Regions from separate parts of the Devosia sp. UYZn731 genome, predicted to be linked through region 2. Evidence: predicted binding sites of a transcription regulator. Region 2 holds the regulator's gene; the other holds the start of a gene.

Region 1 (7,769 bases), on a different contig from region 2:
ACCGTCATTGTCGGTGATGACGAAGCCGGTGCCGGCAGCGTCGATGGCAAAGCTCTCGACCTTGTCGGCGATGTAGCCATTGTTGGTGGCGAGATCCGGAACCAGGTCACGCACCAGTTCCTTGGCGACGACCGGCAGTTCGCCATCGAGCGGAGCGCCCTTCAGGTCGGCCAGCTTGACGCGGTAGATCGCCTTGAGCTTGGCCTTGAGCGAAGCTTGGTTGTCGCGCTCGACGATATAGGCGTAGTCGCCGTGGACGGTGATTTCCGACAGGCCATTCCAGGTGCCTTCGACCGGAGTTTCGAGCGGGTAGTGGACTGCCGAGAACTCCTTAGAGGCGATGTTGTAGCCGATCAGCTTGACCATGCCGGCGGCGTCGTCAGCCCATTCGCGCTGCATCGCAACCCACAGGGTGGCGTCGTCGCCGGTGCCAACCAGGGCAACGCCTTCAGAACCGAAGCGGACCGCACCAGCCATCAGCGCGGGCGGGAACGGCACTTCCGCAACGATCGCGCCATCGGCATCGACATGGTACAGGGCCTGGGGGACCAGCTTGGCAGCGTCGCCCTCGGACGCCAACCAGAAGCCGCCTTCACCGTCTAGCGTGATGCCTTCGAGATCGAGCTTCTGGGCGGGATTCCCACCACGGGTGATGATAGTCTTGCCGACGATATGGGCCGGCTTGGCAGTGGCGTCGATCTCGTAGATCGCCGGGGCGTTGGTCAGGACGCTATCGGACACGGCGTAGAGCATGCCGGGCTTTTCGGCATCGGCAACGGCGCCGGAGATAGCAGCCCAGCCGATGGGGTGACCGTCTGCGTCGAGATCGGAAACGAGCTGGGGATAGGCGGCGGTGCCTTCGGCCAGTTCATAGAGCATGACGTGCGAACCGGCGAGGCCATCGGCGCGCAGGTCGGTTTCATTGGCGGTGGCCAGCAGGTTGCGGCCGGGAATGGCCACGAGACCTTCAGGCGACATGCCCGAGGGCAACGACTGCAGATATTCCGGCGCAGCGCCGGTATCCTTATAGACTGCGATCAGGGACGAGCGTTCCTCGGCCACGAAAATGAACTGGGTATCGCCGATGGTGGCGACTTCCAGGCCCTCGGGCTCGACACCCTTCTTGTTGCGCTTGTCGGGATAGTGACCCATCTGGGCAGCCATGACGTCGAGCGTATTGCCCGAGTCCCAGTTCACCGAGCCATCGCGATTGAAGATGGTGAAACCGCGCGAGCCACCGTTCCAGTCGCCTTCATTGGCGACGACGATGCGGTCGGCATCGAGCCATTTGACCGCGTCAGGTTCGCGCAGCAGGTCGTCCTTCTTGCCGGTGAAGACGATCTGGCCGTCATTCTTGGTATCGACGCCTTCGACCGAGGTCGAGCCAGCGGTAAAGCCGCCGGTGACCGTGGCGGTCTTGGCGTCGACGATGACGATCCAGTTGTTTTCCTGCATCGTGAGGGCAATTTCGTCATTGTCGTTGAAGGCGACGAATTCGGGCTCGGCATCCTCGGGGGCGATATCGGACAGGCCGGTCACTTCGACACGCTTGATGCCGTCTTCGGTGACCTTGCCGTCGACCAGATTGACCACAACCAGGAAGCCCGAGGGCATCTGCGGGATGGCGCCGTCATTGACCTCTTCATCGCGCTCGTTCTCGATGGCGATCGCGAGGATCGTGCCGGCCTTGTTGTGGGCGATCGAGTCGGGCTGGCCGCCGAGCTGGAATTCGCCATCGACGCTCTTGCTGGCGATATCGACCACGACCAGCTTGCCGGTTTGCTCGATGAAATCCTTACGGGTGTTGACGGCCACATAGGCCTTGGCGCCGATCACGGTGACCGAAGTGGGCTCGCCGCCCATATCCAGGTAACCGGCGGGCTTTGGCGCCTTGGCGTCGGTCACGTCGAGGAAGCCGATGCCACCATTGGGGCTATCGGAATAGATCAGCATCATGCCGTCATCGGTCGCAGTGATGATTTCGGAGGAAGTGGCATCGGCGTCGGGCGCGTTGAGCTCGACGGGGAAGCTGGCAATACGATTGAACACCGGCGCGGCAATGGCCGGGATGGCGGTCGAGGTGAGCAATGCAGCCGTCAGGACGACGGACAGGTTTTTAATGTGCATGGTAAGGCCCCCAGGGTCGGTATGAACCGGCCCCGAATACGGACCCAAGAAAACCGGGGGATGACGTCGGGATGACAGAACGATGACAATGCCGAAACGGTGAAACGGCCGCAGGCGGTCAGTCGAGGAAGACCGTGACGTCGTCGGAACGGCCTTCGGAATCGACCACCGACAGGGTCACATAGCCCGGCCCGTCGGGCTTCCAGGCATTCTGGCGGGCGAATGCGGAGCGGCCGAACGGGGCGCCATTGGCGAAGAAGGTGAAGGGCGGCACGCCGTTGCGCACCTTGACGATCAGGGGGAGGTCGGCGCCCGAGGCGATGCCCAGATCGACATCGACGCCGTCAGTGGGGAAGGCGATTTCGGGGGCGGCGTCGCGATTGACCATATTGTCATCGGGGTGGCGGAAGCGCTTGAGCGGGGCGGGCAATTGCGAATTGGAAGCGACCAGCACGCCGGGCGGGGCGGCGCGTAGTGGCACTGCCGGGGTGCCGAGGCGATCGAAGGCTTCGAACAGCACCGGGGCGGCGGCGGTGATGCCGGAAATGCCGGGCACCGGCTCACCATCCGGCCGACCGACCCAGACGCCGATGACGGTCTTGCCGTCATAACCGATCGCCCAGGCGTCGCGGTAGCCGTAGGAGGTGCCGGTCTTGTAGGCGATGCGGCCGGGTGAGCCATTAAGGGGCGGCGGCACGTCGGCGAGGATATCGGAGACATACCAGGCCGCTGCCGGATCGAGCACCAGCGCCGCATTGGCGGGCTCGGTAGCGCGCGGCTTGACGCCGTCATTGAGCATGACCGGGGAGCCGCCACGGGCGATGGCAGCATAGATGGAGACTAGGTCGCGGAGGGTGACGCCGACGCCGCCGAGGCCGATGGCGAGGCCGGGTGCGGTATTGTCGGGCAATAGCGGATTGGCATTGGCGCGCTTGATGCGCGACACCAGCCGGGCGGTGCCGACGGCGTCGAGCACGACGATGGCGGGGATATTGAGGGACTCGCTCAGTGCTTGGCGGATGGTGACGGTGCCGCGGCTGAAGCCGTCGAAATTGACCGGGACGTAGCCACCGAAGGCGGTGGGGCGATCCTCGATCAGGCTTTCGGGGTGGGCGAGGCCCAGCTCGAAGGCGAGGCCGTAGATCAGGGGTTTTAGTGTCGAGCCAGGCGAGCGCACCGCCGAGGTCATATCGACATAGCCCTGGCTTTGTTCGGCGAAGAGACCGGCGGAGCCGACCGAGGCCAGGATATTGCCACTGGCCTGATCGGCAACGACGATGGCTACGGAGACTTTTGGGCCAAGCTGGGTGGCCCTGCCCGTCCCCAGCCGCTCCAGCGCGGATTGCAGGCGGCGGTCGACGGTGAGTTCGATGCGCCGCGCGGTGGGCTGGGCCTTGACCGCCTGTTGCGCCATGTGGGCGGCGAGCATGGGGAAGGGTTTGCGCGCGGTTGGGATAGGCTCGCGCTTGGCGGCGTCGGCTTCTTCCTGGGCGATGGCGCCTTGACTGACCAGGCGATCGAGCACGCTGTTGCGGCCGGCTTCGGCGGCCTTGGGATCGCGATCGGGACGGCGCGCTTCGGGAGATTGCGGCAGCGCCACCAAGAGGGCGGATTCAGCGGTGGTCAGCCGCGTCGGCTCCTTGCCGAAATAGGTGAGGCTGGCGGCGCGGATGCCCTCGATATTGCCGCCATAGGGGGCCAGCGTCAGGTAGAGCGTGAGGATCTGTTCCTTGGTCAGGCGATGGGCCAGCGCGTCGGCGTGCACCAGTTGGCGCACCTTGCCCCAGAGATTGCGCGTGGGTTCGCCCTCGATCAGCCGCGCCACCTGCATGGTGAGGGTGGAGCCGCCGGACACCACATGGCCGCCGGCGCCGACGAACTGGCCGACCGCGCGCAGCATGGCGGACCATTCGATGCCATTATTGGTCTCGAAATTCTGGTCCTCATAGGCGATCAGCATGTCGACGAAATGCCGGTCCACCTGCCCCACCGTGACCGGCAGGCGCCAGCGTCCATCAGCGGTGGTGAAGGGCCGCAGCAGATCGCCCTGGCGATCCACCACGGCGGTCGAGACGGGGATGGTGGCGATATCGGGCGTAGCCGGCAGGGTGGCACGGATGTCGCGAATGACGCCGAAGCCGTACCAGGCGCCACCGGCCCCCAGGCACAGTAATACGACCAGGCCGGCGGCGAGGAGGCGCCAGATCGGCAGTTTACGCCGGGGCTCAGGGATGAGCTCCGGCGTTGGTTCGGAGGCGGTCGCCGCGTCGGTCATGGGCCGGTCGCGGAGATCTCGATGCTGCCCGCCGCGGTATTGGCGCGCAGTTCAGGACGGTACATGTCCTCGACGGTGGCGCCAGGGAGCACGAAGGTTCCCGGCGCGGTGGCCCGCACCATGTAGGCCACCTTGAAGGGCGCCTGATCGGTGCCGTACTGGAAGGCGGCGACATATTGATCGGTCCGCGATTCCACGTGGCTGGGTTGATCCAGCGCCGGGAGCCAAGACAGATCGGCAACGCCGGCCGCAGACAGGTCGGGGTTTTCGATTTCGAAACCGGCCGGCAGCGGATCGGCGACCACATATTGGCCGGAGCCGGTGGTCGAGGCCCGCATGGTCAGCAGCACAACGAAGCGATCGTTCTGGCTGACCGGGCTGGTCCCCATATCGAAGGCGGTGCCATCAGGCTGGAAGAATTCGCGGCTGATGGTGAAGCCCTCGCTGCTGGCTTCCGGCGGAACCGCCGGGATGCCGGTTACGGAGACCTTAGCCTGCGTGGCCGCGGCGCCGTTGTTGACGATGGTCACGGCGGTGCCGCCGTCAAAGTGCTCCTGATCAAAGCGCTGATAGACAGAGCCGGTCAGGTCCTTGCCATCGACGGTGATGGCGCTATCGGCAGTATTCTGGGCGACGGCCGCGGCGGCAACCAGGGTCCAGGCGTCTTCCTGGGTCGAGGTGTAACGGGCCAAGTCTCGCGCCTTGGCGAGGCTCGCCGTCAGGGTGGCGATATCGACGCCCTCCGGCTTGAACTCCGACGCCAGTGCCAGAACGGCGGCAGTGTCGCGCATGCGGCTGCCGTAGTCGGTGCGGTAGACGTTCTTGGCTTCGGGTTCTTTCAGGGCCTCGACGGCGGCCTGGAAGGCGGTCGCCGCGCGGGTGCCGTCGCCATAGAGAGCCAAGGCAGCGCCGAGCTGGGCCTTGGCCAAGGGTGAGCCGAAGGCATCGAGGCGCGCTTCAAGATAGTAGCGCAGATCGCCAATGGCGGCACGACCGGCACGGGCCATGTCGTAGAGCGCGTAGGCCACGTCCTGGCCGCCATTATCGAAGTCGGCGGCGTAGGAAACCTGATTGCCCAGATTATCCAGCGCCATGTTCATGGCGAGGTCCGGCACCACATAGCCCGCCGCCTTGGCGCGCAGCAGGAAGTCGGTGACATAGGAGTCAAGCCACAGATCGGAGGTGCTCAGCGGACCCCAGAGGCCGAAGCCGCCGGTCGAAGTCTGGTTGGACAGGAGCGAGGTGATGGCATCCTTGAGGCGCTGATCCAGCTCGGCATCGGTGCCCATCTGGATCATCTGCGCCACCTCGTTGAGGTAGAGCAGCGGCATGGCGCGGCTGGTGATCTGCTCGGAGCAGCCATAGGGGTAGCGATCGAGTGCCAGCAGCAGTTCGGGGATATCGAGGCGGGCGACCGGCCCGATCCCGAGGGTCATGGATGCCGAATGATCGACGAGGCCGGCGAAATAGCTGCCGTCGATGGTGACGGTGGCGCCCGGCTCGATGGTCAGTAGCTTGCTGGTGGTCTGCGGGCCGCTGGCGGCACGCACACCCAGGGTCAGGGCCTTGACGGTGGCCTTGCCGGTTGGATCGGTGACGGTCAGCGTCAGCTTCTGGTCGCCGATGGCGGTGCCGGTCAATCCCAGATTAAGGGACGTGCGGGCGCCAGCGGCGAGATCGACACTGGTTTGCGCGGCGTCGGTGGAGAGGCCTTCACCGGTGGTGAGAGCGACCTTATAGGCGCCGGCGGGGCCCGAGATATTGTTGATCTCGACCAGCAAGCGCGAGGTATCGTCCAGCCGCAGGAAGCGCGGCGGGCTCATGTTGATCACGACCGGATCGCGCACGATGACGTCGGCGGAGCTGTGGCCCACCGCATCGGCGGACCAGGCCATGGCCATGACCCGCACGGTGCCCGAGAAGTCCGGCATGTCGAAGGTCACGGTGGCGGTGCCATCGGCGCCGACTTCCACGATGCCCGAATGGAGGGCGACGAGGACCGAAGTTGGCGGGGGCGTGCCGAGGCGAGCGGCAGCGCCGTCACCGCCGGAGCGCAAGGCGCCTGGCAGGCCCTGGGTCGGATCGATCAGCGAGCCGTAGAGGTCGCGGACATCCATGCCGAGCTGGCGCTGGCCGAAATACCAGCCATCCGGATCGGGAGTCTGGAAATTGGTCAGGTTGAGAATACCCAGGTCGACGGCGGCCACGGCCACATAGGCCTTCTGGCCGGCAGTGGCATTGGGGAGCGCAACCTTGACGGTAAAGGGCTGACGCGGCAGCGACACTTTTGGAACGTCGAGATTGACGGTCAGCTTGGCATCGCCGGGATCGACGTCCGCATAGGCCAGACCCAGCGCACGAGCCGGCATGCGCTTCTCGGCGACGCTGGCGGGGCGATAGAGAATGGCGGTCACGTAAGCACCCGGACCCCAGTCAGCGGTGACGGGGAGGTCGATGGAGGCGCCTTCGGCGGGAACCGGGACGGCCTTCATGTCGATGATGCGGTCATCGACCACCATGACCAGAGCGGTGCCGGCGAATTGCGGATCGAGGCGCAGCACGGCGGTGTCGCCGGCCTTGTAGCTCGGCTTGTCGAGCGCGACCTTGAGGGTGTCTGGCGTGTCCGAACCGGCCTCGGGATAATAGTAGCCGGCATAGAATTCGTAGCTGGTCGAGGTCGGGTTTTCGCCCGTGCTCGTGATTTCAAGGCGATAGAGGCCGTAATTGACGGCGGCGCCGACAGTGACGGGACCGGTGGCCGAAGTATCGACCGAGCCGTTGGCCACTTCACGCGTGGTGGTGATGGATTCCCACTTCCAGGTGCTGCCGTCGCGATACCACTGGTAGTTGCTGTCGACGCGCGACAGGGTCCAGTTGAGGTCGGTGTTGTCGATGGTTTCGCCGCCCGGACCCACGGAGATGACGTCGAAGCTGGCCTGGCTGCCATCGGCAATGCCGTTGCCATCGGAGAACTGCGGCTTGACGCCAATGCGGTTGACGGTGGCGAGGACGGGACGAGACAGTGTGCGCTCGACCGTGCGGCCGTTGGTGTCGACCAGGCGCATGATGACCTGGGCTTCCAGCGGACGCGTGGTGACGCCGGGATCAGGCAAGGTGACGTTGGCGACGACGTTGCCGCTTTCATCGGTGACGCCAACTTCGCCCAGGGGCTCGCGGCTGGTTTCGATAGTGTCGTCGAGGCGGCCGAAGGTATAGCCGGGATAGTCCTTGAGCGTAGTGACCGGACGCAGCACGGCATCGGCTTCGACGGACAGGTTGGGAGCGGTGGCGCCGTAGAGATATTTAGCGGCGACATTGATCGGGTTCGGCTCGCCGATCTGCATCGGCGCGTCGGGCGCGGAGATTT
Region 2 (7,769 bases):
TGCCCACCATCATCATCGCCACCCGCGGTGCATTGCAGGGCGTATCTCCGTCGCTGCGCCAGGCGGCGCTCGGCATGGGTGCCTCCAAGACGCAGATGGTGTTCCACCATGTGCTGCCGGTGACCTTCCCCTCGATCCTGACCGCGACCATTATCGGCGTGGCGCAGGCGCTGGGTGAAACGGCGCCGCTGCTGCTGATCGGCATGAACGCCTTCGTGGCTTCGGTGCCGGCGACGCCGCTGGATCAGGCCACCGCGCTGCCGGTGCAGATCTTCCTCTGGCAGGGCAATGAAAACCGCAACTTCTTTGAATCACGCACCTCGGCGGCCATCATGGTGCTGCTGGCCTTCATGATCCTGCTCAACGCCGTCGCCATCTTCCTGCGCACCCGGCTGGAGCGCCGGGCATGACGCAAAACAATTCCGGAGACACTCAAATGGACATGCTGGCTGGCAAGGTTAAGATGACGCAGACATCAGTGAATAGTGCCATGAACCCGACAGATATGCTCGAACGCCCGATCCGCCTGCATGCCAAGGACGTCACCGTCCACTACGGCGCCAAGCAGGCCCTGTTCGGCATTTCAATCGACATTCCCGACCGTGCGGTGACCTCGTTCATCGGACCTTCGGGCTGTGGCAAGTCCACGTTCCTGCGTTGCATCAACCGCATGAACGACACGATCGAAGGCGCCAAGGTTGGCGGCTTGATCGAGCTGGATGGCGAGGACATTTACGATCAGTCCCTCGACGTGGTGGAACTGCGCGCCCGTATCGGCATGGTGTTCCAGAAGCCCAATCCGTTCCCCAAGTCGATCTATGAGAACGTCGCCTATGGCCCCAAGATCCATGGCCTGGCCCGTTCCAAGACCGATCTCGACGAGATCGTGATTTCGTCCCTGCGCAAGGCGGGGCTGTTCGAAGAGGTCAAGGACCGCCTCAACGAGCCCGGCACCGGCCTGTCCGGTGGCCAGCAGCAGCGCCTGTGCATTGCCCGCGCCATCGCCGTCGGCCCCGAAGTCATCCTGATGGACGAGCCCTGCTCGGCGCTCGATCCGATCGCGACGGCCATCATCGAAGAGCTGATCGATGAATTGCGCGAGAACTACACCATCGTCATCGTCACCCACTCGATGCAGCAGGCTGCGCGCGTAAGCCAGAAGACGGCGTTCTTCCATCTGGGCAAGCTGATCGAGGAGGGTGTCACCGAAGACATCTTCACCAACCCGATCAACAAGCAGACCCAGGACTACATCATGGGCCGCATCGGTTAGGAGGCCGATCTTCGTGCCAAGCCGGGCTGCAAATGCCACCTATCTGCGCTTCCGGTGCTCACGTACCAAACGTACGCTCCGCTCCGGTTCTCGATAGGCGCCATTTTCGCCTCGGCCTGACACGAACCTCGACCTCCTAATGCCCTCCACAAATTTCGAGGATAAAGCCATGGCCACCACGTCCCCAGAACATATCGTCAGCTCCTATACCGACGAATTGACTACGCTTGCCCAGTTGATCGCCGAGATGGGCGGCCAGGTCGAAGTCGCCATCGAGAACGGCACCAAGGCGCTGCTCAAGCTCGACCGCGAGCTGGCCGATGTCACCATCATCGCCGATCAGCGTATCGACGACATGCAGCGCCGCATCGACGATATGGCAGTGTCGATGATCGCCCGCCGCCAGCCGATGGCCAGCGATCTGCGCGCCATCATCACCTCGATCCACGTCGCGTCCGATCTGGAACGGGTCGGCGACATGGCCAAGCAACTGGCCCGCCGCTCGCTCAAGCTGGAAGGCCTCAGCCTGCAGCCCACGTTCTACAATGGCGTGCGCAACATGACCAATCTGGTGCTGCGCCAGATCAAGGATGCGCTGGATGCCTATGCCAGCCGCGACGCCGAAGCCGCCATCGAGGTGTGCAATCGCGACGACGAGGTCGATGCCATGCACACCTCGCTGTTCCGCGAGCTGCTGACCTACATGATGGAAGACCCGCGCAACATCACGCAGTGCACGCATCTGCTGTTCTGCGCCAAGAATTTGGAGCGCATTGGCGACCACGCGACCAACATCGCCGAACGCGCCTATTACCTGCAGACCGGCAAGCAATTGACGGCCGACGTGCAGGAACTTCAGCGGACCCAGATCAAGGCGTAGCCGGCTGCGGCCGAGCGACCTTGGGAGCACAACAATGCCCGCAACGATACTTGTCGTCGAGGACGAGGAAGATATCTCGATCCTCCTGCGCTACAATCTTGAGGCCGAGGGCTTCCGCGTCCTGACCGCCGAAACCGGCGATCAGGCGCAGGAACGCATCCAGGATAAATTGCCGGACCTGATCCTGCTCGACTGGATGCTGCCCGAAGTCTCCGGCATCGAGTTGTGCCGACGTCTGCGCGCCCGCGAGGAAACTGCCCGGGTGCCGATCATCATGATCACCGCGCGTGGCGAGGAAGAAGAGCGCGTGCGCGGCCTTGCCACTGGCGCCGACGACTATGTGGTCAAGCCGTTCTCGGTGCCCGAACTGCTGGCGCGCATTCACGCGCTGCTGCGCCGGGCCAATCCGAACCTGGTCACCGCCGCGCTCAAGGTGGGCGATCTGGAGCTGGACCGCACCACCCACCGCGTCCGCCGCGCCACCCGCGACGTGCATCTGGGGCCGACGGAATATCGCCTGCTCGAATATCTGATGCGTCATCCGGGCCGGGTCTATTCGCGCGAGCAATTGCTCGACGGCGTTTGGGGCAATGACGTTTACGTCGATGAGCGTACTGTGGACGTCCATATCGGCCGTCTCCGCCGCGCCATCAATCGCGGTCGCGAAAGCGACCCGATCCGCACGGTGCGCGGCGCCGGTTATGCGTTTGACGAGCGGTTCGCGCAAGTGGCGTAGGGTTAGCACTAAGCGGCTCCTCCCCCTTACAGGGGAGGCTGGGTGGGGGTGTGAGAGCCCAAATCCGGCAGATACGACCCCCACCTTGATCCTCCCCCTGGAAGGGGGAGGTGTCGACTGAGGGGACTTACCTCACCCGCTCCAGATAGCGCTGCTTGCTCGGCTGCAAGTGATCGACGCAGAGCTGCGCCAGCACCCAATTATCGTGGCCTTGCAGCATGTCGATCATCATGGCGTGGTGTTGGTGCGCGATGCGCAGGGACTCCTTATCGCCCATAGTGTTGGCGCGCACCGGCAGGCTGAGCCGCATATAGAGCTCGATCGATTGCACCAGATGCGCATTGCCACAGGCGCCGAACAGCGTCAGATGGAAGCGGTCATTGGCCTCGTGCACGCCGCGCAGGAAGCCGGCTTCCATATGCCGGCCATGCTCTTGGTGGATGGCTTCGAGTTCGGCGATCAACGCGGCGGGTGCCGGCAGCGGAATCCACAGCGCCGCCTGCCGCTGCAACAGTTCGCGCACGTCGTAGATTTCCTGCACCTGTTTGGGCGTCAGCGAACGCACGGTGGCGCCGCGATTGCGTTCGCGCACCACGATGCCCATGGCCTCAAGCTGCACCAATGCCTGGCGCGCGAAGTGACGCGTCACGGCAAAGCGGGCGAGCAGCGTATCTTCGGTCAGCCGCGTGCCGGGGGCGAGACGGCCGAAGATGATGTCCTCTTCCAGCGCTCGGGCGATGCTGAGATCGTCGTGCTCGATAGCGATTTGTTCGGTTTGGGTCGCTGCGGCCAAGGTCGTCTCCACGTAACGATGCTCATCCTACAGCGATTTTTGCTGCCGGTCGAATTGGTCGGGCAAAACCGCCCAGGGCGCCTGCGCACGGCTTGCCCTGCGGCGGCCTCTGGCCGATACCGAACCATCGGCCGCCGCTCGCGGCACCATCTGGAGATCACGCATGGCAATCCTCAATGAACAGGCCAAGGGCGTCTACGTCATCGCGGTGACCCCGTTCGAGGATAATGGCGCATTGGACCTGGCGAGCGTCGATTCCATGCTGGATTTCTACGAAGGCGCCGGGGTGAGCGGCATCACCGTGCTCGGGCAATTGGGCGAGGCGCCCAAGCTGACTTCAGCCGAGTCGGCGCAAGTGGTGGAGCGCGTGCTCAAGCGCCTCGGTGGCCGCCTGCCGGTCGTGGTCGGCGTTTCGGCACCCGGCCTCGCGCCGATGACAGAGCTGGCACGGACCGTGATGGACCAGGGCGCGGCGGGCGTCATGGTGGCGCCACCCTGGACCATTAAGACCGACGATCAGAGTTTTGCCTTCTACCAGTCGGTCGGCGAGGCGTTGGGAGATATCCCGTTCGTGCTGCAGGATTATCCGCTGACCACCAATGTTACGATTGCCCCCAAGGTGATCGACCGGATCATTCGCGACGTGCCCAATTGCGTCATGCTCAAGCATGAGGATTGGCCGGGCCTGTCCAAGATTACGGCTCTCCGCGCCGCCAGCGACAAGGGCGAAACGCGGCGGATCTCGATCCTCTGCGGCAATGGCGGGCTATTCCTGCCCGAGGAAATGAGCCGCGGTGCCGATGGGGCGATGACCGGGTTTTGTTATCCGGAGATGATGGTTGGCGTTGTCGCCGAATTCGCCAAGGGCAATGTCGAGCGGGCGCATGATATCTTCGACGCCTACCTGCCGCTGGCGCGCTACGAGCAGCAGCAGGGCATCGGGCTGGCGGCGCGCAAATACGTGCTGGCCAAGCGCGGCGTCATCAAATCGGGGGCGCTGCGCAAGCCGCGGCCGGTGATGTCGGCGCTGGATGTGGCGGACGTGGAACTGCTGCTGGTGCGACAGGCACGGCGGCTGGCGGAGATTGGTGCGTAATGGCCAAAACCTACGACTTCATCATCGCGGGCGGCGGCTCGGCGGCCTCGGTGGCGGCGATGCGGCTGGTGCGAGAGTTCGGTTTTTCGGTATTGATCCTCGAACGCGGGCCGCGCGACACGGCCAAACTGATGGCCTATCCCGCCGGCTACATGAAGTACCTGGCGCGCGAGGACTTCCTCGAAATGCACCATACCGTGCCGCAGCCACAACTGGGCGGGCGCGGGCCGATCGTGCCGGTGGCCAAAGCCTTGGGCGGCGGCAGTGCGGTCAATGCCATGGTCTATATGCGCGGGCAGCGCGAGGACTATGACGGCTGGGCGGCCCATTTGGGCAACGAGACCGAATGGTCCTACGCGGACATGCTGCCGCACTTCAAAGGCATCGAGGCCAACACCAAGTTCAATAATGAATTCCATGGCATCGGCGGCAATTTACGGGTCTCAGAGCCCGGCCATATTGCCGATACCACGCAGGATTTCCTGCTCGCGGCACAGGGCCTGGGTCATGAATTCAACCCCGATTTCAACGGTGCTCGCCAAAACGGCGTTGGCATCATGCAGCACACCTATGGGCAATGGGGCCGCTACAAGGAGCGTTCGGACGCCAAAAAGGCGTTCCTCGATCCGCTGTCGGGCGATGATCGACTGAGCATCGTCACCGGCGCGCGGGTGGACAGGATTGTCATCGAGAACGGTCGCGCGGTTGGCGTCAGCTATACCAGGGGCGGCGTCAGTCATACGATGCATGCCGAGCGCGAAGTGCTGGTCGGGGCGGGGACCTATAACAGCGCCAAGCTGATGATGCTGTCGGGGCTCGGGCCGGCCGACCACCTGCGCGAGCATGGGGTGGATGTGGTGGCCGATATCGCCGGCGTGGGCGCCAATTTGCAGGATCACCATGAGGTCCCGGTCATCGCCACTACCAAAGGCAAGTCCGGCTATTTCGGCGAAGACAAGGGCTGGCCGATGGTTCGGAATGGGTTGCAGTATCTGCTGTTCAATTCGGGGCCGGTGACCACCACCGGCATCGAGGCCTGCCTGTTCTATGATCCCGACGGCGGCGAGCGGCCGACGATCCAGCTCTATTGCGCGCCCATCGTGTATCTCGACCGCGACGTATCCTCGGCCAAGCCAACTTATGGGGTCACATTCACCTCATGCCTGCTGCGGCCCAAGGCGCGTGGCAGCGTCAGGCTGCGCTCGGCGAACCCGGATGATCAGCCGCTGGTGAACTGCAATTTCTTTGGGCATCCGGATGACCTGCGGCTGACGCTGGCGTCGCTGAAGGTGGCGCGGCAGTTACTCGAAACCGAGCCGTTCAAGTCCAAGATCGCCGAGGAACTTTTGCCGGGCAGAGCGGTGCAGGACGAGGACAGCCTGACTCAGTTTGCCGGCCAGACCGTCAAGACCAATTACCATCCCTCGGGCTCGCTGCGCATGGGGCCGGATGGCGATCCGATGGCGGTGGTCGATCAGAGGCTGCGGGTGCGTGGCGTCGAGGGGCTGCGAGTCATCGATTGCTCGATTATCCCGTTCATTCCCTCGGGAAATACCAATGCGCCGGCCATGGCGATCGGGTCGAAGGCGGCGGCGATGATTGCGGAAGATCATCGATAGGGTTCAAGCGCGGAGATTGGCTTTGGGTGATCCCCACTCGATGCAACCACCACCACCGGTCTTCCCGCGGGCTTGACCCGCGGGCCATTGGCCGCTTGTGCCATGCTGGTGGAGGCCCGCGGGTCAAGCCCGCGGGAAGGCCGGTGGGTGTGAGGGGTGAAGCGAGTGGGTCGGGCGTTGAAGGTGGGTGGGTGGGCGCTTGAGGCGAGTGGGTGGGGCGTTGAAGGTCGGTGGGTGGCGGTGCCAAACACGCTGCGAGCCCCCAAATTAGAAAATGAGCGCGCCCCGGGGAGGGTGAGCGCGCTCGGAACTCCGGCAGTTACCAGTCGAGGCGAAGCAATGAGGCGCCTTGGCGGGGATCGTGGTCCGGAGTTCGATGCTGCTATTGATGAGCGTAGTGCTGGCCTGATCCCCGGCCTGGGCGACGGTCATGCCGCGTCATACACCCGCACCAGTCGACCATCGGGGCGGCTGACCAGTTGCCCGCCTGGCGCCGTCGCCAGCCTTGTGGCCAGCGCCACCATATCCGGATTGGTGGCGAGCTTACCGTCTCCGGCATCCTCGGTGGATAGTACCGAGGCCTTGAGGAGGCGCGAATAGGGATGTTCGGGGTTTTCCAGCACGGTGCGCGCGTCGCCCATTTCCACGATCCGCCCGCGCTGCATGATGATGAGCCGGTTGGAGATGTAGTAGGCCGTCGCCAGGTCGTGGGTGATGTAGATCACCGACACCCCAAAATCGTCGCGCAGGGCCTTGAGCAGGTTGACGATGGACATGCGCAGTGAGGCATCCACCATCGACACCGGCTCGTCGGCGATCAGCAATGGTGGATTGGGGATCAGCGCTCGGGCAATCGCCGCGCGCTGCAATTGCCCGCCGCTCATTTCATGGGGATAGCGCCCCTTCACTTCGGCCAGGCTCAGCCCAACCTTCTGCAAGGCTCCATCCATTGCGGCGTCGACGGCAGTCCGATCCTTTAGGCCCAAAAAAGTCCGCGCCGTGGATTCCAGATAGCGGTCGATCTGCTTGAGCGGGTTGAAGGCCTCGAACGGGTTCTGGAACACTGGTTGGACGGCCGACATGAACGCCATGCGTTCGGCCTTGGTGGCGCCGCCCACAGGCTTGCCGCGGAAGGTGATACTGCCACTCGTGGGCGTTTCCAGCCCCAGGATCATGCGGGCCAGCGTGGTCTTGCCCGATCCGCTCTCGCCGATAATGGTGAAAATCTCTGGCTTTTCAGCAGCCAGAGAAAAGCTGGCGTCCTGAACGGCAGCCGTGGTCTTGCGCGACAGCACGCCGCCCATAGCAAAAGTCTTGGAGACGTTGTCGACATTGAGCAGGGTGGTCATGCTGGCACTCCATGGGCGGCGTG

Evidence for each region. The regulator PhoB, encoded in region 2, activates phosphate uptake and scavenging genes when phosphate is short. The targets are predictions, from matches to a motif close to TGTCATNNANCTGTCAT.
Region 1: the regulator PhoB is predicted to act here: its motif matches at 2,199-2,215, upstream of ABIB57_RS14385 (esterase-like activity of phytase family protein).

The regions. Positions count from the first base shown of each region.
Region 1 is NZ_JBEPOL010000005.1:296,887-304,655, forward strand. It holds gene ABIB57_RS14385 (esterase-like activity of phytase family protein) at 1-2,127, opposite strand, end outside; gene pbpC (penicillin-binding protein 1C) at 2,246-4,402, opposite strand; gene ABIB57_RS14395 (alpha-2-macroglobulin family protein) at 4,399-7,769, opposite strand, start outside.
Region 2 is NZ_JBEPOL010000004.1:228,756-236,524, forward strand. It holds gene pstA (phosphate ABC transporter permease PstA) at 1-410, shown strand, start outside; gene pstB (phosphate ABC transporter ATP-binding protein PstB) at 491-1,273, shown strand; gene phoU (phosphate signaling complex protein PhoU) at 1,443-2,153, shown strand; gene phoB (phosphate regulon transcriptional regulator PhoB) at 2,188-2,889, shown strand; gene ABIB57_RS11760 (GntR family transcriptional regulator) at 3,017-3,682, opposite strand; gene ABIB57_RS11765 (dihydrodipicolinate synthase family protein) at 3,846-4,778, shown strand; gene ABIB57_RS11770 (GMC family oxidoreductase) at 4,778-6,397, shown strand; gene ABIB57_RS11775 (ABC transporter ATP-binding protein) at 6,826-7,746, opposite strand; gene ABIB57_RS11780 (ABC transporter ATP-binding protein) at 7,743-7,769, opposite strand, start outside.